DNA from 3 places in the Paenibacillus sp. GCM10027630 genome. Region 1 is predicted to be linked to each of the others. Evidence: riboswitches for the same ligand, from Rfam matches in the RefSeq annotation. Region 1 holds a riboswitch; each other region holds the start of a gene.
What was found. A riboswitch is a leader RNA that binds a small molecule or an ion and turns the genes downstream of it on or off. The one in region 1 is predicted to bind cyclic di-GMP.
Positions count from the first base shown of each region.

Region 2: another riboswitch for cyclic di-GMP. It lies ahead of ACFQ0C_RS20085 (response regulator); the one in region 1 lies ahead of ACFQ0C_RS03570 (diguanylate cyclase).
Region 3: another riboswitch for cyclic di-GMP. It lies ahead of ACFQ0C_RS06390 (hypothetical protein); the one in region 1 lies ahead of ACFQ0C_RS03570 (diguanylate cyclase).

Region 1 is NZ_JBHTGY010000006.1:24,451-32,585, reverse strand. It holds gene aroA (3-phosphoshikimate 1-carboxyvinyltransferase) at 1-926, opposite strand, end outside; gene ACFQ0C_RS03575 (LysR family transcriptional regulator) at 1,109-2,029, shown strand; cyclic di-GMP riboswitch class I at 2,114-2,198, shown strand; gene ACFQ0C_RS03570 (diguanylate cyclase) at 2,293-4,053, shown strand; gene ACFQ0C_RS03565 (helix-turn-helix domain-containing protein) at 4,081-4,962, opposite strand; gene ACFQ0C_RS03560 (hypothetical protein) at 5,232-5,522, shown strand; gene ACFQ0C_RS03555 (phytanoyl-CoA dioxygenase family protein) at 5,515-6,303, shown strand; gene ACFQ0C_RS03550 (group-specific protein) at 6,743-7,144, opposite strand; gene ACFQ0C_RS03545 (hypothetical protein) at 7,200-8,135, opposite strand, start outside.
Region 2 is NZ_JBHTGY010000038.1:9,321-17,455, forward strand. It holds gene ACFQ0C_RS20055 (aldo/keto reductase) at 1-465, shown strand, start outside; gene ACFQ0C_RS20060 (zinc-binding alcohol dehydrogenase family protein) at 462-1,475, shown strand; gene ACFQ0C_RS20065 (TetR/AcrR family transcriptional regulator) at 2,430-3,164, shown strand; gene ACFQ0C_RS20070 (MBL fold metallo-hydrolase) at 3,179-3,856, shown strand; gene ACFQ0C_RS20075 (hypothetical protein) at 3,905-4,954, opposite strand; gene ACFQ0C_RS20080 (Cof-type HAD-IIB family hydrolase) at 5,148-5,951, opposite strand; gene ACFQ0C_RS20085 (response regulator) at 6,166-6,528, opposite strand; cyclic di-GMP riboswitch class I at 6,644-6,733, opposite strand; gene ACFQ0C_RS20090 (MDR family MFS transporter) at 7,006-8,135, shown strand, end outside.
Region 3 is NZ_JBHTGY010000011.1:37,420-45,554, forward strand. It holds gene ACFQ0C_RS06370 (hypothetical protein) at 1-283, opposite strand, end outside; gene ACFQ0C_RS06375 (hypothetical protein) at 597-1,118, opposite strand; gene ACFQ0C_RS06380 (ABC transporter transmembrane domain-containing protein) at 1,148-3,295, opposite strand; gene ACFQ0C_RS06385 (HD-GYP domain-containing protein) at 3,976-4,272, opposite strand; gene ACFQ0C_RS06390 (hypothetical protein) at 4,700-4,924, opposite strand; cyclic di-GMP riboswitch class I at 5,017-5,105, opposite strand; gene glpK (glycerol kinase GlpK) at 5,219-6,709, opposite strand; gene ACFQ0C_RS06400 (glycerol-3-phosphate dehydrogenase/oxidase) at 6,964-8,135, shown strand, end outside.

The sequences.
Region 1 (8,135 bases):
GCATCGCTGTTCACCTTGCATCCCATCCGCTCAAACACCTTGAGCATGCCGATATCAGGCTGGAGCGTGGCTGCGGTCAGATTTGTAATCCGTATATGGCCGCCGGTCAGAGCCGCATAGGCCAGAAAATAGCAGCTGGTGGAAGCATCCGCCTCCAGTTGAATATTCTGGCCCTGATACCTCTCGGGCTCGATTATAAAATGATCATAAGCCTCGTTATGCTCCACTACAACACCGTAACGCTTCATGAGCTCTATAGTCATTCCTACATAAGCATGCTGCACCATTTTATCGGCTACCCTTATTTCGGTCCTTTGCTTGGCATAAGGGCTCGCAATAAGCAGACCGCTTAGAAACTGGCTCGAAACCGCCCCCGACACCGTCACTTTTCCTCCGGCAAGCCCCCTCGCCTCAATGCGAATCGGCAATTGCCCAATGTCTGCTGTATACCGAATATCCGCACCCATTGTATTTAATGCCTTGATCAGAGGCCGGACAGGCCGCTCACTCAAGCGCCTATTTCCTTCTAGCAGCCAACTTCCCCTGCTGCCTACTGCCAGCGCACCTGGCAGAAACCGCGCGATAGTGCCCGCCGCTCCGATATACAAGCTGCCTGCCGGATTAGGCCATTCCCCACCGGTTCCTTCTATCGATACCGTATTCCCCTCTACTTGCAAGCTAACGCCAAGCTGTTGCAGAGCATCCAGACACCAATAGGAATCATCGCTGCGCAAAATATCCCCGAGAATCGAGGAGCCCTCTGCCAAAGCAGAAATAAGAATGGCACGGTTCGTGTAGCTCTTGCTTCCAGGTACTGCAATGGCTCCGTCAGGCGGCTTCGTTGGCGGGTGAATTTCTACCTCCTCCCTATCGTAAAGCGCCGCCCATGGCGAGCGGGAATTTCGTTCCGGTTCTACCCTTCCCATTTGTTGAACACCTCTTTCCAAAAGCCTCTGTCAAGCTGCCTACTGCTTGTTCAGAGAGCTTCCCAATAGTTGAGCCCGCTGTCCTGACTTGCATGCTTCGAGCTGTTAGCTTTATTATAGGGAATAGTTAGACATATAAATAATTGAACTATTTTATATAATCCATAGAGAGGATCTATGTCATGAGTGCAATGGATCAGTACAAAGTGTTTTATTACACAGTGAAATGCGGGAGTATTACTAGAGCCGCGCAGGAGCTCTATATAACGCAGCCGAGCGCCAGCTATGCTATCAAGCAATTGGAGGAGCAGCTGGGAGTTCGTCTGCTTGTGCGCAAGCCCAAAGGAGTGGAAATGACGGAGGAAGGCAAGGTGCTGTACCATTTTGTAGAGCAGGCCTATGGATTGATTCTAGCCGGAGAGCGTAAGATCAGCGAGATGAAGTCTGTATTAAGCGGGACGATCCGTCTTGGAGCCAGCGACTCGCTGTGCAAATATTATCTCCTCCCTTTTCTCGCCGAGTTTCACAAGAAGGCACCGGAAGTACGCATCTGTCTGTCTCATGGAAAAACCGAGGATATTCTAAAACGGTTAGGCGACGGAGCTATCGATTGCGGCATCGTCCACCTGCCCGTAGATGACCGGATTCAGGTGCAAGCAACCAAAACGATACAGGACTGCTTTGTTGCAGGTCCGGAGTATGCTCGTTTAGCTGATTCTCCCTTAAATCTCAAAGAATTGGTCAGAAACCCTTTCGTCATGCTCTCGGCTCACAGCCGTTCACGCACCTTTTTCCACGCCTTCCTCCACACCTACGGCATTGATGTAATGCCCGACATTGAGCTCGGATCGGTGGATCTGCTTATTGAATTCGTCCGTAAAGGGATGGGCATCTCCATGCTTCCAAGGGATTTTGTGAAAGACGATTTAGAGGCAGGCACGCTCTTTGAGATTAAGGTGACCGAACCGATTCCATCCCGTTCTATAGGAGTTGTCACCTTGCCTGACGGCACCTTGCCCCTCGCTTCCTTGTTTTTTGTTAAGGAGCTAACCACACATTTGAAGCCTGCTGAAGGCCCGGAGTCATTTGAACTACAGATTTAAGCCTAAAGTCCTAAATTTATCTTAATGTAAAAAGGATATTCAGCTCCCCTGTCAAATACTATCCATTACAAAATATACATCTTCCGATGTCAAAGGCAAACCTGCTCGAAAGGGAGGGACGCAAAGCCACGGGCCTAAGGTTATATACTACGGCAGCCGAGTTCCCAACGAAGGTTCTTAAAATCTACCTTTGGTAGATTTTTTTGTTTTCGTAAATGTGTAAAAGTGGGACATATGCAGTTTGAATGGGAGAAACTATGATGATGACTTACACCAAACTTCAGACAAAAATAACGATTATGCTTGTGATTATTTTGACTGTCTCCATTGGTTTAAACAATGTCATTGGCACCTATCTGTTTCAAAAAAAATACTTCGAAGTGCTTGAGGAGCAAATTCTAGTCATAGGGCAAAGTCTGAAAAGTCAATTGGACCGCATTCATTCGCTCGGAATCACAGACAGGGATCTGGTTGGATTCGATGAGCAGTCCAAAGAAATACTTTGGAAATACAAAGAGATATCCATAATCTATGTAGTGAACACCGATGGCCGGGTGCTTTTCAAGAGTAAAAATCAAGAAACCAGCAGCGCTGTCTTGGATGTCCCTGAGCTGTTGGACGCAGTTAAATCGAGCAGGGAAAGCATCGTTTCCTATAATTATCAAGGCAATCCTTATTTAGGCGCAGTCATCCCGTTTCTTGACAATAATGAAACCTCCTACGAGGGCTCCGTTGTGGTTGTCGTGGAAAGCAACAAAATCAATCACAAGCTGTCTTCCCTTTATAAATACCCAACGCTTCTCTCCTTGCTGTTTTTTGTCCTGTCCTTCTTCCTTATCATGCTAGCCTTGTCTAGTTGGGTCACAAACCCTCTCAAAAGTATGGTTCAGCATATGAATGAAGCCGCCGCCGGGAATTTACGCAGCTATGCCAATACAACTGCACGGGATGAGATAGGCCAGTTAGGCCGTGTCTTTAATCGGATGTTGAAGCAAATCTCCGGGCTGCTGATGCAAACGGCACAAACCGTTGAGCTGGAAGGACGTTACAACGCGGAGTTTAAACAAAGGCAAGACGGGGAGAAGCTGCGGCATGCGCTTTCTTCAGTCAGCTCGACATTGGATGAGGGGGAGGTTAACGAGCGAATTCTCGCTTCCTTAAGGGAGCTGGTTCCTTACACCAGTGCTGCATTATGGATTCAGCATTACGATACGCTGACAGCCATGATAACCCGGTATGATGAATCTTCCAGCGGTTACAAAGACATTGAATACGCGGAAAAGCAAGCTAACGAAATGTTCATCCTACTTCAGCAGGAAGAGCAGCCGATTGTAAAGGAAATGAACCGGGTCAGCTTCCTTCACTTGCCTATCTTGATTGAAAGCAAGGTTCGGGGAATGATCATTGCACAGAACCACAGCCCCTATATTCAAAGCGAGGTGGGGCTAGCCTTCACCTACACCAGCCAAGTAGGCAGCTATATTCAGAACGCTCAGCTATATCGTCAAATGCAGCGGCTGGCTGCAACGGACGTATTGACCGGGATTCATAATCGGCGGCATTTCTTCGAGCAAGCCGTCCGCATTTTTCAGCAGTCTGTCGATACGTTCAGTCATCTTGGCGTTATCATGTTCGATGTTGACCACTTCAAGGGGGTCAATGACCAGTACGGGCATCCTGTCGGCGACCTGGTGCTGGCGTCTGTTGCCGGACGCGTCAGCACCTACCTGCTGCATGACGAATCACAAACCTTCTGCCGTTACGGCGGTGAAGAGTTCGTCCTCTTGATCAACAACACCTCTAACGAATCGGTTCAAGCTTTAGCAGAACAAATTCGCAGAGGGATAAGCGACTTGAGCTTCCCTACAAGCCACGGAGATTTGCAGGTGACTGCGAGCCTTGGCATCGCCTATCGCAATGAACAAGCCGAAACGCTGGAGAAGCTGCTGAAATACGCGGACAATGCGCTGTATAAGGCCAAAGCTAGCGGGCGCAATTGTGTAGCTGTAGCTGATGAGTGCTAGAGCTTAAAGGCGCATCGTTCAAAGACACTAAACCATCGACCCTTCAGGAGCATCGTCATCTTCTGCCATCGTTGTTTTCCCAGAAGCCTTGCGGTATTCGGATGGGGACATCCCGGTCTGCTTTCTGAATAACCGCGAGAAATAATACAGCTCCATCCCAATCCCTTCAGCAATATTGGAGATCGACAATTCAGTGGTGGCAAGCAGGCGGCGGGCTTTCTCCAGCCGCTTCTTGTTTACGTACATGATCGGGGACAAGCCCATCATCGATTTAAAGTAGTTCATGAAATAATTCGGGTGAAAATGCACCAGCTTCGCCAGCTCATCGATAGACATCGATTCAGCCAAATGGCTCTCGATGTAAGAGAGCACGCTATTGATTTTGGAATTAGTCGTCGTTGCAGTCAAATGCAGCTCTTCTTTGGAGGAATGCTCGATATATTCGGAAATCATCTCAAAGAGAATCGATTTAATGCGCAGAGGAGCGAATACCGCGTTGCTGTTATGCAGCTCGATCAATTCTTGAAATTGACGCTCCAGCTTCTGCTCGTCGCTTACTTCAATCCAATGCGGCAGCTCCAGCATCTGAAACAGGTTGATATCCCCCATCGTAGCCGAGAAATGACACCAAAATTTCCCCAATGTATTATCCTCGTTTACAGGCGAGTACGAAAGCTTCATTCCCGCTGGCAGCAAATAAAGCTGACCCTTGCGCGGGCTGTAGTCTTTACCTCGAATATGAATCCACCCTTCACCCTCACGGATAAAATAAAACCGGTTCACATCCGTCATCATGTTCGTGGCACGCCAATTTTGCGCAGTTTTCGTATAATGTGCTGTTTGCAGCGTTATTTGTGTATTTTCTAAATAGCTGCGAATCAGCTGAAGCTGCAGCCTGTCCTGATCCATGTCATCCATCCCTTTGGGCTTTAAAATCACAGAACCCTATTTATTCTAGTGTTCCAACCGACATAGGTACTTATCAGCCGATAACACCTTAGCATTGTGCAAATGTTTGCTATTATCATACATCCTCACAGTCGCATTTGCATACTACAATATGTACATAAGGCATTGGTTTTCTCACGAGAACCAAGCCAATTTCGCTAAAGCCAATAAAAACAATGCTTACGATACTGGTTTCGCTAAAGCGAAACCCTTAGGAGGAAAACAGAACCATGAGCGTAACCCGTCAAAAAATTTTAGTTCTGCACCTTGCAGATCCAGACCTCGAATCCCGCACCGTTGCTTGGGCGCTGTACGACAGCACCATTCCGAAGGGGCAGCTTCAAATGAACACCGGTGATTCCAACGAGCCGCTGTACGCTTCCGTGCTGGATGCAATGCGTGATGGCTGGAATGTCATTCAGCTTCCGTCTATGCCGATTTTTTTAAGCGGATACGAGCATGAACAAGGGCATCTGCCTTATGAATATGTTTTGGAAAAGAAGGTGACTATCCATGAGTAGCGTTGATAAGAAGCATCTCTTAACGGCCAAGCAAATGGCTGAATTTGCCGTAAACGGGTTTCTGAAGCTTGATGAGATCGTACCGCAAGAGCTGAATGAAGCGGCTTATAAAGAGCAGCGTGAATTTCAAGGCAACGGCTCCACCTATTGGAATGAATCAAGCATTATCCGCGAAATTTTTGAGCTGCCGCAAGTTAAGGGCGCAATCCAAAGCTTTCTCGGTCAATACCCGATCTACGACCACTCATTTATGCATATTGTGCGGGCCAAGCACTTGAAGGGTCAATTTTACCACGCTGATTCCGTTATTGACACCCGGCCGTTCGGCTTCGATATTCAAGCGTTCTATTTCTCCCATGATGCACCGGATGAAATGGGCCCTACCCTGGTCCTGCCGGGCTCGCATCTGCGCAAGGTGAGCAACGGCAGCATCGCCCGCTACAAAAATATCGTCGGCCAAAAGCGGATGGTATCCAAAGCCGGTTCCATTGGCTTCCTTCATCATGGCATTTGGCATTGTGCGCAGCCGAATCACACAGATGATACACGCTATGTGTTCAAGCTGCGTCTTCGCCCCGGCCAAGAGCAGCGCAGCTTGTTTAACACCGATGACTACAACAGTCCGGAAGTACGCGATGTATTCAAAAAAGCGTACCATCCATGGTGCGGCGATGAGGCACGCGTTAATCAGATCCAAACAGCCAAGTTCTGGCGTTATTTATGCGGTGACGACAAGGTGGACACCTCATTCGAAGGCGTACTCACGCGGATGGGACAATAGTGGCCGATGAAAGGATATGCCTTTGAAAAATAAGCTTCCTACAATTCAAACCTGCCCGAATAATCCGGAAAAACCACAACAAAAACTAGAAAAACCATTAAAAACAACAAAAACCAGTCAAAACACGGAAACAATGTGTTAGACTGGTTTTTGTTTATGGTCCTCTCAACATCTAACTGGAAAAGCTCCCGCTAATCTGCCCATTTCTTCGCGTCGGGTCGAAGTAACTGGAATTCCCGGCGCTAATTTAACACTTTTGCTCATGTGGGCAGTATTTCGGACTAAATAGAGGTACTTTTTCCAGCAAAATGCTTCATTATAATCCTGAAAACAGAATTAGCGGGATGTTTTCCAGCTAGTGATGCCTGCCTAAAAGGGATCGGCTTTTGTACTGCCTCACTGGCGCAACACGTTGAGGTTTAATGCCACCACCACCAGCTTAGTTTGCTTCAATTTGACCTCTTGACGCTATAAGATCAACTAACTCCTCTATGGTTCCAAAGCAGGGCTCAACTTCAGGCAAATGATAAAACGTGCTGGTTGTTTCCAAAGTAGTTACTTCCTCATTTGGAGAATGCAGATAGATTGGTTTGCCTTGCCCCAGTGCAATACCTAATTCGATATGGCTCCCTTTTCCTGCCGGCAGCAGAACTACAATAAAGTCAGCTTCAATTACAGCATTTTTCTCCTTCATGCCTATTTCTCTTAACTGCTCGATTGTTGATGCTTTTCCAAGTTGTGTCCAATCGTAGGTGTGGATAAACCCTTTACTTATAAGTTTCTCACTAACATACTTAACCGAGTCTATATTCTTGAAGCTCGATGCAACATAAAATTTCATCTGTTCCTCCGCTGAAAACATGATCCGAGAACCGGATCCACTGTGCTTTATTCGATTAGACCAACCGTGCCTCTATTGCACTACGGAATTTATGAGCATACTCCAGAGGCTCGTGATCGAAGCCGCCGAGCTCATAGCCGATCTGGCGAATCCATAACGCCTGCGTCCCCGCATTCATATCGCCCTCTACTCGGCCGAGACCAATCGGCACCGCTGCCGGCATGTACGGGTAAAACTCGCCTTCCTTGACCTGAGCCACATTGGGAGCAGGCGGAGAATGCTTCAGCTCCCGCGAGAAGCCGCCATCGGAACGAAGAAGCTTCTTCATGTTGGCGACGGAGATGCGCATAATTTCGGCATATTCGTCCGCAGGCACCTTCAACTCCTCACGGAATGCCTCCAGCAAATCGAGGGGATTGCGAATCCAGCACATATCAATCGCCTCCTCTGTCCTCAAGCACAGCTGAATCGTACGAAAGATGCGGTCAAGATGAGGTACCGGCACCCCGAAACGCTTATAGAACATATTAAGTTTAAAGGTCCCTGAGATGCGGATATACAGATTGCCCCCGCCCCACAGCCCCGTTTCCGGGTCCTGCATGGATGCGAAATAAGCGGCAGCCGCTTCCACGTAACTGCGCCGATCTTGTTCATTAAGCGACGCTACATGGTGATTCGGCGCACACATGAGGTCGCAGCCTCTCCAACTGTTGCGCAGATCGACGCTTTTCAGCCATTCCACGTAGGCATCGGGTGATTGAATGAACGCAGGCGGCTCCTGCTTTTTATGAGGCAATGTATAGAGCGGCTGTCCGCCGAGCTTCTGTAAGGAACGTGTGCTGTAACCAAGCGCACGCCCCACCATCACTTCATCCTTGCGCATATTATCATCGGCATCGTAAAAGTACCCCGAATCCGCATCCTGCTTATTTTGAAAAAAAGCGATCAGTCCTTGTCGTACGCGCTCAGGCAGCTCGTTCAGAAGCCCCGA
Region 2 (8,135 bases), on a different contig from region 1:
ACGATGCTTCCTCAAATCGAGGTTGATGCGATTTTATCCTATTGCCATTATTCGCTAAACGATACATCGCTTTTAAGCTTATTGCCGCTCATTGAGCAACAACAAATTGGCCTTGTCAACGCATCACCGCTATCGATGGGGCTGTTGGGAACAAGAGTCGCACCTGAATGGCATCCGGGAAGTCGAGAGTTGAAGGACATTTGCCGAAAAGCAGCTGAGCATTGTGTAAGCCGAGGAGCGGATATCGCTAAGCTGGCTGTGCAGTTTTCGACAAGCAACGAACAGATTCCAACCACACTGGTCAGTACAGCGAATCCGGATAACATCAGCAAAAACATTGCCTGGACAGAAGAACCAATCGATGAAGAATTGCTTAAGGAGGTGCTTGCTATTTTGGCACCGATTCACAACCAGACATGGGTTAGCGGCAGACCTGAGTATAACGAGAAGGAGGCAATATCATGAGGGGTATTGTATGTGAGGAAATTGAAAAGTTTAAGCTTGTCGAGATGAAGGAGCCGTCTTTGGCAGCTGGTGAGGCGATAGTTCGCATTCGAAGAATCGGTATTTGCGGTACGGATCTGCATGCTTATAAAGGCAATCAGCCCTTTTTTTCTTACCCACGTGTGCTCGGACATGAGCTCGCTGGTGTAATCGAAGAAGTTGGACCCAATGAAGCTGGACTGCAGGTTGGCGATCAAGTAGGGATTATCCCTTATATGCAATGCGGGACATGTATCGCTTGCCGCAATGGCAAAACCAATTGTTGCACCGACTTGAAGGTGCTTGGCGTACATAGTGATGGAGGAATGAGAGAGCTATTGTCCGTACCTGTTACTCACTTAATTCAGACGAACGGACTTACACTTGATCAAACCGCCGTATTGGAACCCCTTAGTATTGGTGCACATGCTGTAAGAAGATCGGAGCTAAAAAGCGGTGAGACCGTGCTTGTAGTTGGAGCAGGACCCATTGGACTGGGAGTTATGGCATTCGCAAAGCACCGCGGCGCGCAAGTCATTGCTATGGATATCAATGATGAACGGTTAGCCTTTTGCCAGAAATGGGCGGGAGTCGATCATGCGGTCAATGCGCTGAATCAGCCTAAGAAGCAGCTGGCTGCAATTACCGGGGGTGATTTCCCGACGGTAGTATTTGATGCGACAGGAAATCTGCGTTCCATGACGGACTCCTTCGGGCTTGTTGCTCATGGAGGAAAGCTGGTGTATGTGGGATTGGTAAAAGCGGATATTAGCTTTAATGATCCTGAGTTCCACAGGCATGAATTGACGCTGCTGGCTAGCCGGAATGCAACCAAGGAAGATTTTGACAACGTTATGGAGGCAGTAAAAAGCGGAAGCATCGACGTAGGGAGCTACATCACCCATCGAGTACCGTTTGAACAAATGATTGAGCATTTTGACAGCTGGCTCAAGCCGGAGACCAAAGTGATTAAGGCTATGGTGGAGTTGTAGTCATTTGGTGTATCACAGCAGACAGCCATATAGGTTCTGCACATTGAATTATACGTACAAACGGGGCTGTACCAAAAGACATTTTGAGACAACCCTTCATTGCAAAAGAGCCCTCAATTCCACTTTAATAGTTGAAGGCTCTTTTTGCACATTCTTGTGTATTCAGTGACGCATAAGATGAGGTCGCTTTCCAACGCTTGCTAATCGCGGGTATCGGGTTCATGGCTCGTGGTTCGGTTAAGGCTTTGCATGGCAGTATTGCGCACTCCGTGCAATTATCAGGAAAATGTCAAGTTAGTTACTCCGAAAATAGCGTTCCAAGTCTTATAGCTGGAATTTCTCCTGCTAATTCTACGTATTTTGGCTGATATCCACCCTGGATTAGCGTGAGGATTTCCATCTATTTCTTTTCTTTCCGCAGCGGCCCCGACAAATCATGGCCTCCTCTAGATTGAAAGCAGCCTTTGAACATCGCTTCTCGCCCCATCACTTAAGCAACATCCAAAAAGCGGCCGAACTCATTTTTGGATTTTTAAACCCCCACTCTGAGGGGAATTTTCCTACAAAAAAGACGCTTCCATTTCCGCTTACATAGTGGTTTTGGAGGCGTATTTGTTCATAATTTGGAACTGATTCATTCACTGATACCCTTTTGGGACAGCCTCGTTATTTTATTTCTATGGATAGTACCACCTGGACAGAAAGACCGGATAGGTGCTAGTTTAAAGGGTTACACTACCGCTCAACGGGATCAATCATTTATCGCAGCTCTTTTTGTTAACTTTCATTAACCTATATGGTTATCTTCACTGCCTGTACCGAGTTGGGATTCAGCCTTATTCTTATGGACTGACAAGCTTTTTGAGATAGAAGTTGAAATTTTTATAACCAACGGTTATTATATTAACATAGGTTACTAACCGTTGGTTATAATTGTAGTGAGGGGGCTATTAGTTGGAATCAATAAAGAAGTCCAAGCAAGAGCTTCGTTCGGAAGAAACGAAGCGAAGCATTGCCGAAGCGGCAGGCAAGTTGTTTACAGAGCGAGGTTACGATACTGTAACAATGCGAGAAATTGCCAAAGAAGCTAATTGCTCGCATACAACGATTTATTTGTATTTTAAGGATAAGGAGGCATTGCTGGAGCAGCTGGCTATTCCGCCTTTGCAAACCTTGGAGGCTGCATTTCTTTCGGTTATGAATGAAAAGTCGTTAGACCCAACGGGGAAGCTCTTGGAGATCAGCCGACATTTCCTCCGCTTTTGTCTATCCCATAAAAGCATGGTCACAGTCATATTCAATGTAAAGTCCGTGCGTGTTGATGAAGTGAACCCGGCAGGTGAGGTAAACCAACTGCGCAATCGTTTGTTCAGCCACCTGACCGAAAGCGTCAACCGGATTATTCCGGCAGAGACATCGGAGGCGCGGATCAATCACAGCCGGGTGTATTTTTTCGTGATGAATGGAATGGTTAGTACTTATTTGAATAGCGAGGAACCGTTAGAGCCGCTGCTGGAGCGCATCATTCCATTATTGGATCAATCCATAGAGATTGTGCTGCTAGGCATAAAGCATAAGCTTGAACAAGTGCAGAACCCGTTGAAAGGACAAACGAAAGGTCAAAAAGATAAGGAGAAGTCCAAGAAAGATAAGAAGCAGAAGGTTAAAAAATCCAAAATTGAGGGATAGGGGAGTTGAAAATAATGAAAATCACACAAATATCGGAGCATATTTGGAAATGCACCATATGGATAGTTATTCCAATTAGTGTATGGATTGTGAAGTCAGAACGTGGTCTGACCTTGGTGGATGCTGGAATTCCATGGATGGCGGGCGGTCTGTTGAAACAGATAAAGGCATTGAATCTGCCGCTGGAGCGGATAGTGCTAACCCACGGACATTCTGACCATACCGGCAGCATCAAAAAAATACGCGAAACACATCGAGTTCCGGTTTACGCACATGAAGCAGAAATTGCTTATATGGAGGGACAATTGCCATATCCGGGGCGTAAAAAAGCGCAAATGTCCGTTGAGCCCGGGATTGTCGAGCCTCTCGATATGCAATCGATTGGCGGATTGGTTCCTTATCTGACGCCAGGTCACTCGCCGGGTCATATTGCCTACTACCATGAGCAGGATCAAGTTTTGCTGGCAGGAGATTTGTTTACAACCAAGCGCGGACAGCTGAAGCAGCCGATGGCAAGTTTTACTGCGGATATGGAGCAAGCTGTGGAGAGTGGTGCCATTGTTGCTCAGCTGAAGCCCAAGCTTGTTAGCATATGCCATGGCGGTGAAGTCCAGCTTCCGCATCAGCAGTATGAAGCTTACAGACGCAGATGGACGGAGAGCCAGGCTGGGCAGGCTAAAATTCGCCGCTGAATTTTAAGATCGGGCAATGTCGCTTCCCCGCATTTGAATTATCGCAGATTAGCCCAGATATGAATCGGTTTGCTTTTCAATCTCACGGACAAATGTCTCAGGCTCATCTAACGCCAAAAAAATCTTGGTCACCTTACGTGGTAAAAACAGCAAGCCTTCCACAGTAATCGGTTCCTTCAACTCTATACGGATATTGGGTGCGGCCAAGAGAGGTAAAGCTGCATCCCGCTGCTCCTCTTTTTCCAGCTGATATTCAAGTGCGGTTGCTGTATGGGCAATCAGCTGAAGGGGGACATCCGCCTGAATCCGTAATCCGTACCTGAGCTTTAGTATACCGTCTTGGAGCTTAACGGGCTGCAAGACAGAGGCACGGTAGTCACTCCAGATCAAAGCCAGCAGCCAAAAGTCGGAGATACTCAAAATCCAGGCTGCCCAATCAGACCACTGCTGAACCAGAAAGTGAACACAAATGCCTTCGATGATGAGGATTTTGGAAAGAATTGCTGCATAGAGCCTTTGACTGGTCTTCCTATAGTAGGAAAATTCAACGGAATGCTCGAGTTTAGCTAGCGTCTTTCTTTTCCACGAAAATAAAAGGTAATAGGCTGCACTGACATCATGAAGCAATAAGGAGGCCAGCTTGCCTCTTCCAATCGTTTCGTGTACCGCCTTGCGAAGCGCTTCTCCAGTATTAGCTTCTTCACGAGCAACCTGCCTAAAGCACCGGAAGAAACGGTATAAAATCCTGACCTCATAGGCAATAAAAGTAACCTCAACAGCAATGATTAGAAGCTCTATAGGCCATATCCCATTCCATATATGATTGCGCATTGAGACAGGAAGAACAAGCCATGCTGCCAACCCACCTAGCAAAGGCAGGGGGAGTACCTTGGAGATGGATTTTCCTTTGCCCCGTAACATACATAACCAATAGAGAAAAGGAATTACCAGCATACAATCGAACATAACGGCATAGACGAGCAGCCAATCTTTCTCGTTAATCGATGAGGTTCGTACAACTGTCAGGTCTGCTGCTAATATAAGAAATGTAAGTGCGATAAACCAGAGAGTAGATCGTTGGAGTTTGTGGACAGTCACATAAATCCCTCCTTAATTAACTGACTTATAATTCCATTATAAGGGTTATCCCAAGAATATAATGTACCCGGATATCCCACAGAAATGACGATTTTATGGCGGACGGATTGAATATTAAAAATGAAAAAGCCGTGATTCTCCTTTAGCAGGAAATCACGGCTTATTACTCTTTATTTATAAGAGCAGCTTTCCCTTAAAGGGAAGTCTGAAGCACGAATTTTTCAACGACATGCTTGACGCCGTCTTCGTTATTGCTGAGCGTAATATAGTCGGCTATCTTTTTAAGTGAGTCTACCGCATTGCCCATCGCCACTCCGAATCCGGCAGCTTCCAGCAGCTCATGGTCATTCCAGCTGTCGCCGATTGATATAACCTCGGACATATCATAGCCGTATTGACCGGCCAAGTAACGGAGCGCATCGCCCTTCGTACCCTCGTGATGGATGATCTCCAGAAAATGAGGCTTGGACTTCGTAATATGTACCAAATGTCCGATTTCCTTGCGAAGCTCAATAGCAATTTCATCAAGCTTGGCGGGATCATCAATTATTAGCAGTTTGGTAGAAGGCTTGTCAGCCAGCTCTTTGAAATTCGGATACACGGTAAAAGGAATTTTGGAAAGCGCGGCGTAAGCTTCGATTTTTTCATTGCGCTCTTTCGCATACAGAATGTCGTCAAAATACGTTTGCAAATGCAGATCGTTGCGCTCACAGTAATCAAAAAGGTAGTGGGCTGCTTCTACAGGCACAGATCGTTCGTATAAAATTTTGCCGTCTATGGCATTTTTCACTAGAGATCCTTGATAGGTAATCAAAGGAACATTCAGCCCCAGCTGGGAGGCCAGCTGCTTCGCTGAAGCGTACATCCGTCCGGTAGCCAATGTAACCGTAACTCCTTGTGCTAATGCTTGCTCCAGAGCTTGCTTGGTGCCTGCCGTAATTTCTTTCTCATCATTAATTAGCGTATCGTCAATGTCGATTGCCAGCATTTTATACATCGTTTATCCACTCCTGTAATTTATGTCTATGGCTACCATTATACCTTAGATTAATGCGCGGATTAACTGTTATTTTCTCTGAGCAGTATCTTTATAAAAAATATCAGCTATATGGAGACCGTATTGTGAAGATTTATTGATGTTTATTTGGTTCACAGCTAATTGTATATTCAAGGGTTCCCTGTAAACAAGTGTAGATGTCATGGCATGGGCATCATATCTTCAGCGCTCTTTGTATAGCTTCTGCTACCCTGTCTTTATCAAAAGGCTTCACAATAAAATCACTAGCTCCAATGGAGATGGCTTCAATAACAATAGATTGTTGCCCCATTGCAGACACCATAATTACTTTGGCGTCACTCTTGTAGCTTTTAATCTCCTTTAATGCAGTAATACCGTTCATCTCCGGCATAGTAATATCCAGCGTAATCAAGTCAGGAGAATGCTGGATGAATAGAGAAACTGCCTCAAGCCCATTCGAAGCTTCGGCAACAATTTCATGCCCTAAATCTAAAAGAATGTTCTTAATCATCAATCGCATAAACATAGAATCATCTGCAATCATTAGTCTAGCCATATTTTTATCACCTTTCAGGGGTCTACTTATTAACATTTCTAGTAGGCGGATTGATTCGTTCACACAAGAAAAACCCCCCTTATAAGATGAACAAGGGGAGTTGTTGATCCCTTCCTTCGGCAGCTGGCAAGCTTAGCGAATGATTTCGCCTTAGCCCCTAATAGCTTTGCGTCACTAATTTTCATTAGTTTTGCTCTTATCGTATATACAGAAGAATTACTATCCATTTTTTTAAAAGTATATCATTCTTATTGCTGGTAATAAAGGACTAGACGGAAATGCCGGTGATAAAGTTCTATTGACAAAGTACTAGCGTTTGAGTGCTGACAATTAAAGTCATAAATGCGAATAATTATTAAGGCAGTTACTCAAAATAAGTTTTGAAAATTTATATATTTTATATCTCGCTAAAATAGGTTGCCTACCTAACGATAATTCCGACAGCCAGGCATGAGAACAATAGAAAAGAGGCAGCGAATGGACAACCTGTCACAAAAGCAGAAAGTTATCGTTATGATCGCCTTATTGGCATCGATGTTTTTTGCAGCCATTAATCAAACGCTTGTCAGTTCAGCTATGCCAAGAATTATTTCTATGCTGGGCGGCATGGATTATTATTCTTGGGTTATTACGATTTATATGCTGACATCTACAGTTGCTACAATTCTGGTAGGTAAGCTATCGGATATTTACGGGCGTAAACCATTCTTGTTATCCGGGATTGTCGTTTTTATGATAGGTGCCTTTCTTACGGGACTATCCACCAATATATTTCAGATGATCGCTTATCGCGGCATTCAGGGCTTAGGCGGCGGAGTTTTGATGTCGGTTACAACAATGGCCGTTGGTGATTTATTTATGCCCCGTGAAAGAGCGAAATGGACAGGAGTCATGATGTCTATTTTCGGTTTTTCGAGTGTTATTGGACCGACTTTAGGTGGTGTGATGATAGATCATATGGATTGGAAATGGTTGTTCTGGGCGTTTTTGCCTCTGGGAATTGTTGCTTTCGTAATGATCTTGCGGATGTTTCCAAAGGTGCCACGTGTTGAATCGGAATCGATTGATTATTGGGGCTCGTTATTTTTGTCACTTTCCATTATTGCGCTTTTATTAGGCTTTTCTTGGGCGGGGTCCAAATATTCTTGGGGTTCCATACAGATTATTGGTCTTTTAATAATGGCGGTAATCTTCGCAGTTATCTTGGTTCTTATTGAACGTAAAGCGAAAAGCCCCGTAATGCCGCTGCATCTTTTTAAAAACTGGATCATCACGAATTCCAATCTTGTTGGTTTTCTTATGAATGCTGGAATGATGGGCGCTATGGTATACTTGCCCTTTTTTGTACAAGGGGTTAAGGGCTTAAGTCCGACCCAATCAGGGTTTGTTAACATGCCTATGTCATTGACGATGGTCGTATTGAGCAGTATGTCCGGACGATGGATATCCAAATCGGGTAAATATAAGCGGTATGCAATCGCTGGTATCTCCTTCATGGTTATCGGTATGCTAATGATGACATTTATGAACAGTATTGCATTAGCTGTAGCGAGTATGTGCGTGTTCGGTGTGGGATTGGGTTTAGGTATGCCAGTTTTTACACTCGT
Region 3 (8,135 bases), on a different contig from region 1:
GGGATTTGGTCGAACCGGGCAAGGCGCCAAATTTGGCTAATAAGCTCTCCATCTCCTGCAAATCCGGAGAAGTCCAGAACTGAACCAGTTCAACCTCCGGATTGCCCTCTTTTATCATAGCAACCAGTGCTTGCAATCCGCGTACAAACACGGATGTGCGCCGGTAAGCCTTCTGAATAAAAGCAATCTCAATTTGACAAATGTGCTTGTCCTCAAAGCTGTTGGCGCCGGTGCCGTAAACGAAACCCGCCGCGCCGGCAATCTCGTAGGGTTCTTCATTCAAGATCAGCATAGCTTTTCCGAAAATCAGCGGGCTACTAATAAAGCTGAGTTTCACGACAAAAGAATAAGACAAGTTCAGTTCAGAGTGATGCTTAAGTAAAAACTTGATATATGCATCAAAGTCCGTTACCAAGTTGCACGGTCTATATTGATAATACATTACTTCGCCGGTTGTGGTTGCGGTTGCGCCCTTAAAGAGTCATTGAGAATGGCAAACCTTCCGAAGCCGCTGCCCTTTTTTATGTCCTTAATATTAGGCGGTGGTATGAACATGTAAAACTCCTCCTTTATGTAAAAGAAATTTATACCATTAATTATACATGGTTGAATTTTTTAAAGATAGTCATTAGCTTGTTAATTTTGACACAAAAGACCTTTTCTTCACCGGCTATTCCTTCACGGGTATAATTCGTTTCGGTCAATTTCGAATACAACTTGCATATATAGTCATTTTCCGCCAATGCGGCTAATCTTAATTCCCGGACTTCCGGATGGTCTTCGACGATCAGGTTCACCAGATACCGGAACCCTTTCATAAAAAGCAACGTACCCCGATAGGCTCTGTCAAAAATGGCCAAATCCACAAATGCAACTTCTTTATCCTTAAAATCCTGCTCTTCGGTCCCGTGGTAGTAAGCTGATACTCCGATGACCCGATTGTTGTCATCCGTCATTTGAAGCAAATAGGCTTGAGGCCTGCTCAAATACAATTGAAGCACGCTGACGACATCTATCGCTGAAAAAGCAGGATGCAGGTCGCGTTTAAAATCAAGAAAAAATATACTGAAGTTGGCCAAATCCTCATCACTGACACAACGTTTGAAATGCGTCGCCATGGTGTGTTGTCCCTTCCCGACATAAGATGTTAGATTCGTTTTTGAAGCGTGCTTTCCAAGGTCAATAGGATTTTCGGGTATTCTGTCGTCAATTTATGGAACGCTTCGCGTCTTACCGACAGCAGCACCGACAGACCTAGTGCCCTTACCGTAGCGTTTCGGGGAGTGTCCTTGAGTAAGGCGATTTCGCCAAAATGATCCCCGTCCTGCAAGACGGCTACCCGCTTCTCACCCTCTCCGGGGACTTCCTTTATAACCTCAAACTTGCCGCGGACAATGATGTAAAATTTGTTGCCTTCCTCTCCTTCACGAACAATATCTTCGTTTTCTTTGCAAGTTTCGGTTGAAAACAGGGCGGAGATGCCTTGAAGCATTGAAGGCTCAATCCCTTCGAAGAAGGGCAGTTTCGCAAGCCGGTCAACCTCAACCGTTGCATAAAGCCCGTCCTGGGACAGGTGAAACCCGTGTTGTTTTTCCCACAGGCTGGAGTAGAGTCCGTTGTGTTTCAAAAGCTCCTGATGGGAACCGGATTCTACGATGCGGCCCTCCCTGAACACATAAATGATATCGGCATTCACTACAGAAGCCAGCCGATGGGTAACCGATATAATCGTCTTGTGCTCGCGGATTTCTTGAATCAATTGATTGATATCCGCCTCTGTAGCAGGGTCCAGCGCCGATGTAACCTCATCAAGCAGCAACAGCTTCGGATTTCTTAGGAGTGCCCTTGCAATCGATAGGCGCTGGCGTTCGCCGCCTGACAAAGATCCCCCTTCATGGTGAATCCGTGTATCATATCCCTCAGGCCAGCTTGTGATAACATGATGTATCTTCGCCTGCTTCGCCGCTTCCATGATATCCTCATCCGTAGCTTCAACGCCGTCAAGAAGCAGATTGTCACGGATCGTGGCGTTAAATAAAAAGGTATCCTGACTAACTAACGTACACAGCTTTCTTAACGAAGCCTCGCTAACGGTACGCAGGTCATACTCATCTATCACAACAGTGCCCTGCTTGGGATCATAAAACCGGGACAGCAGCTGTAACGCGGTGCTTTTGCCGGAGCCGCTTGGTCCGACGAAGGCCGCATAGCTTCCCGCTGCAATTCGCAAACTGACGTCCCGTATTTGATCGGCTTCGGGGGTATAACCAAAGGTGACCCGGTCCATCCGGATCGAGGTTATAGAAGAAGGAAGCTGTGTAGGGATGGCGGCTTCGGGAACAGTCGGCTGCTGATCGAAGATTTCCTTGACGCGTCTGAAGCTAATGCCCGAATCTATGAGGTTCGGGATCAGAAACGATAGATTCGAGCCTGACTGACCTACGTACATAAACAAAGTAAAAAAAGCCATGAAGCCGCCTACCGTCATCTGGTCATGGAAAATCAAATACCCGCCGAAGCCCATCATAATTCCGTTTAGTATTAATAATGCCGTTAGAGGCAACCGTTCCATCAACGAGTTGATGAAATGCAAGTTCAAGCCAAAGGCAAACAGCTCGTGAATTTGCTTCCGGGCCCGCTCCTGGAACCTGATCTGTTGGTGCAAGCCTTTAATGGTTTTGTGCCCCTTGACCATCTCATCGACCGTATTGGAGAAACGTTCCTGAGCTTCCTTATAGCTTACATTGGCGGTTGCCGCCCGGCCTTGAAGCAATCTGGGCCCGAGAAACATCAGCATAGAGCCGGCAAGCATAGCCAGCGTGAGCTTCCATTCAATTGAAAACAGCATAAAGAGCCCGAGCATAATACTTAAAGTCTCTTTCAGAAAGAAGGGAGCCGAAATGCGAATGACTCTCTCCATGGAACCCATATCCGCAGCGAAGCGAGTGACAAGATCCCCGGTCCTGTATCGTTGATAGAATGGCAGCGATTGCTTCTGAAGGTGGATAAACAGCTCGGTTCTCAGCTTCCGGATCACTTCGCTGCTCAGCCTCCCTAGCGAGTAATCCCCGTACACGCTTGCACAAATGTTGAAAAATCCGCCGCCGATCAGAATGAACATAATGATAATGAACACTTGAAAGTTCCTAGGTGTAAAGGCCTCGTCCACCAAATATTTCAGGCTCAAAGGGGCGGCAACCGTATAAGCAACTTCAACGAAAATGCTGAATAAAAATAGGCCGAACAAGAGTTTGTATTGTGTGAAATGGCGCAGCACGGTCTTTATAAAATCCAATTTATTCGCCGCCTCCCAGTATGTACCTATAGATTACCGCAGTTTCTAATGACTGTAAACGGCTCCGGCAGTGAATGACGAAAAATTGAGGATTTGCAACACCACGGCTCGTCTCCATATGTATGTCGAGAGAGTATCTATTGGATGCTCTCTCTTTCTATAATTTACGGGTGCTTTCATACAGCACATGATGGCTCGAAAAGCTGAGTTCGACTGTACAGAAAAAGGACCCAAACGGGTCCTCTCCATTAAATTGCAGGCTTCCAACAGTTCATATTTGGTGGTGCTTAAGCGACGCCAGCTTGCAGCCTAGTGCTTTTTCCAATGTCCACTAAATGGGGTCTTGACCAAAAACCTAGCCTGCAGGGGCTATGTCAATGTTGTATTAGCCTCGAAAGGCCTAGGCCAGATTGCTAAAGAAGTCGGATACCGGGACGATAAGCATTTTGTTAAAAACGTTTAAACGCGAGGAGGTATGACGCCTTCGGAGTACCGCGGGTGTGAAACCGGGTCATTGTGAAAGCAACTATTTCCACGACTCAAAGGATTTCATTCAACCAACAATATCTTTTATTTTGACAGAATTCATTTTGCTCAAATCAATGAATTCATTCTCAAGTGCAATTAATGGACTTGTCGGGTAGTTAGGATTAATCAGCAGGATCTTGCCTTTTCTTTCGTCAGATAAAATTGACGTCACTGCCAACTTGTGAGGACATGAGTCGATTCAAAAACGTCATGCCGATTACGGGATCAAAACGATTTTGTAAAATATTCGTATAGAGTTCATTTATGACTTGATAGAATACAAAAGATGGTCTATGAGGGCGCTCAGAAATCATGGCCAGATACACATCAGCCAAGGCGATTATCTTACTCAGTCGATCCATTTGGTTTCCTTTTAATTTGGCAGGATATCCGCTTCCGTCATCTCTTTCATGATGCTGCAAAGCAACTAACGCAACACGATGATCCATCCCTGATTCTTTTTAAAAGGTCATATCCTAAAGTAGTGTGTGTTTTTACTATTTCAAATTCGTGAGGTTGGTACCATGTTGTTTGATGCAACAAATAATGCGGAAGCTTAACAGAGCCAATATCATAGAGGCTAGCAGCTGTAGTCAGTAAGTTTAATTCGCTTTCGTCATTGCATCCACTTTCCGAGCAACGTGGCAATAACGGCAACGCCGACACTTTGTTTATAGCGAAAGTCCCCCTTTGATTTGAGTTCCGAAAAGAGTTGATATAAATTCCGCTTTTTGGTGACTTCCATTATAAAAGGGAGCACTTTATCTTCAATATCCGAAACTGGAACCTTGCCGTTTTTATGGACGAAGTCGTGGATCTCCTACATCTGCGTTTCCGTCCGTTTAACTAACTCTTGAGTATCTATAGGTATAAATTCTAAGGTCGGTTTCCTTCGGGTGGTGTTGCAACAGCAGATTGTTGTTGTTCTTCTGCTACCAACTCAACATGGATATCAAAGATGTCGATCTTGAATTTCTCTAGTTTCTCAACATGGCTAGGTAAAAGTATAGTCTCGTTAGGAATCAACATCACGCCTCTTGCGTCTAAAATAGTGTGTGACAAGCGTTTTCCAATCAGATCGTCGTAGTTATCAAATTGCATTTTAAGTTAGTACCTCTCGGATGTTTCGATTCTTTCTATTGAACAACCGACAAAGCCATCGCATGCACGAGAAGATCGTTTCTACTTACTGCTTCGGCAACCCAGCCATCTTAGTTTTTTTTAAACCCTTAGATCTGTAGCTTTGCGTCCTTATGTTTCGATAAGTTTGCCTTTATCGTGGTTAGTCTGATTATATTCATTTTTTTCTTATTAGTCGAGAGAATGCTATAATCGTAATCCAAAAAGCAGCTCAACCAATAGGCTAGCTGCTTAATTGCTTATATTTGCGCTCCACTACCGCCCCAACTGGTAAGCTACCGCACGCTGCCAGCCGGAAACCGCCTGCTTGCGGTAAGCCTCGTCCTTAGCCGGGCTAAAGGAGCGGTCGTATCCCTTCAGCTGCTCCAGCTCTGATAAATCGCTCCATAATCCAACCGCCAGCCCAGCAAGAAACGCAGCTCCGAGCGCTGTCGTCTCTATGACCCTAGGCCGAGTTACGGCAACTCCAAGCAGATCTGCTTGGAACTGCATGAGGAACTCGTTCTTCACAGCTCCGCCGTCTACCCTCAGTTCTCGCAGATGTATACCGGACTCTTCCTCCATCACTTGAAGGACTTCGCTGCTTTGGAAGGCTATAGACTCCAATGCAGCTCTAACAATATGCGCTCTGGTTGAAGCGCGAGTCAAGCCCGTAATCATGCCGCGTGCATCAGGCTCCCAATACGGCGTACCCAAGCCGGTAAAAGCCGGCACGAAATAGACGCCCTCCGTATGCTCTACCGATCTCGCGATAGCTTCTGTCTCAGCGGCGCTTTCGATAATGCCGAGCCCATCGCGAAGCCACTGCACAACGGTGCCCGCATTGAATACACTGCCTTCCAGAGCGTAATAAACTTTGCCGTTCAAGCTCCAGGCAATGGTCGTAATAAGCCCTTTCTCCGACATGACCGGCTTCTCCCCGGTTTGTTTAAGTACAAAGCAGCCCGTACCGTACGTATTTTTGGCCATCCCTTCGGTGAAGCAGGCTTGACCGAACAATGCCGCCTGTTGATCTCCGGCAGCCCCAGCAATTGGAATGCGAACAGCTGCTGCTGCACCCAGAAGCTCTGTATGTCCGTACACCTCGCTGGATGATTTAACCTCCGGCAGCATAGCCTTCGGTATATTTAATTGTTGCAATATGTCATCATCCCACTGCACGGAATGGATATTGAGCAGCATGGTCCTTGAAGCATTGCTTACATCGGTCACATGCTGGCGGCCTTCGGTCAGCTTCCAAATCAGCCATGAATCGATAGTGCCGAACAGAGCCTCTCCCCGCTCTGCTTTAGCCCTGATATCAGGATTGTTATCCAGCAGCCATTTCAGCTTCGTTCCCGAGAAGTAGGCGTCAAGCACCAAGCCCGTTTTGTTCCGGATAATCGGCTCCCAGCCCTGCTGCTTAAGCTCCTCACACATTGCGCTTGTTCTGCGGCATTGCCAAACAATAGCCCTATGCAGCGGTTTGCCGGTCAGCTTATCCCACACCACTGTCGTTTCACGCTGGTTGGTAATACCGATTGCTGCGATTTCCTCCAAGTCAATCGACTTTACCGCTTCGCGAAGTACTTCCAGCTGTACCTGCCAAATTTCCTCCGCATCATGCTCTACCCATCCGGATTTCGGAAAAAACTGCGTAAATTCCTTTTGCGCCGTGCTGACAATAGCCCCTTGTGGATCAAAAACTATGGCCCTACAGCTCGTTGTCCCTTGGTCTATCGCCACAACATAACGTTTTTGTTTCATGGCTTCTCCCCCCCTGCCACAATCCTTTAACCATAAAAAACGTTTACACAGATGCAATCTAACACACTATCATTTTCACTGTCAACCGTATTGATTAATCTTCCTGAGCATGATATGATACGCACTAACAAGTTAATAATCAGGTCAGAGAACCAGAGAGACCGAAACATACCCAATGTATAAGCCATGCAATGGGATCATGTTTGCGGTCTTTTTTGTTTGTAATCATATAGAAAAAAAGGATGGGATTGTTAATGGGAGCACATTTTTCAAGCGAGCAGCGTATAGCGAATTTAAAAGAGCTTGGTCAGCAAACATTGGATTTATTGGTTATTGGCGGAGGGATTACAGGGGCAGGCATTGCCCTGGATGCACAGAGCCGCGGTATGAGTACAGGCTTGATCGAAATGCAGGACTTCGGAGCCGGCACTTCCAGTCGTTCAACCAAACTTATTCACGGCGGACTTCGCTATTTGAAGCAGCTGGAATTTAAGCTGGTCGCCGAGGTCGGTAAAGAGCGCGCAATCGTTTATGAAAATGCACCTCATGTAACAAATCCTGAATGGATGCTGCTGCCTATTATCCAAGGTGGAACGTACGGCAAGCTGGCAACTTCAGTAGGGCTGCTGGTTTATGATCTGCTGGCTGGAGTACGAAGACAAGAACGCAGAATTATGCTGAACAAGGACAAAACATTGACGAAGGAGCCCCTGCTTCGTAAGGATATGCTCAAAGGTGGAGGGTACTATGTCGAGTATCGTACAGATGATGCTCGTTTAACGATAGAAACGATGAAGGAAGCAGTGAAGCGCGGGGTGAAAGCCGTCAATTATGCAAAGGCCGAAGAGCTTATATATGACCAAGGGAAACTGGTCGGCGTCAAGGCTGTTGATCAGATAACTGGATTGAGCGTAGAAGTGCGCGCCAAACGGATCGTCAACGCAGCTGGTCCATGGGTTGACACGATCCGTGAAATCGACGGCTCCAAGCAAGGAAAGCGGCTGCATCTGACGAAGGGCGTTCATCTTGTAATCGACGGCAAAAAGTTCCCGTTGAATCAAGCCATCTACTTCGATACGCCTGATGGACGGATGGTGTTCGCAATTCCGCGCGATGGTAAAACTTATATCGGAACAACGGATACGAACTACGTCGGCGATATCGTTAATCCACGAATGACCGTAGAGGATCGGGATTACATATTGCGCGCGGCTAATTTCATGTTCCCGACATTGAAGCTGGGCCCGAATGATGTGGAGTCCAGCTGGTCGGGGCTGCGTCCGTTAATCCACGAGGACGGCAAATCACCTTCCGAGCTATCGCGTAAGGACGAAATCTTTATCGCACCCTCGGGCTTGATCACTATAGCCGGAGGCAAGCTGACCGGCTACCGGAAAATGGCCGAGCGGATCGTCACCCTGGTCGC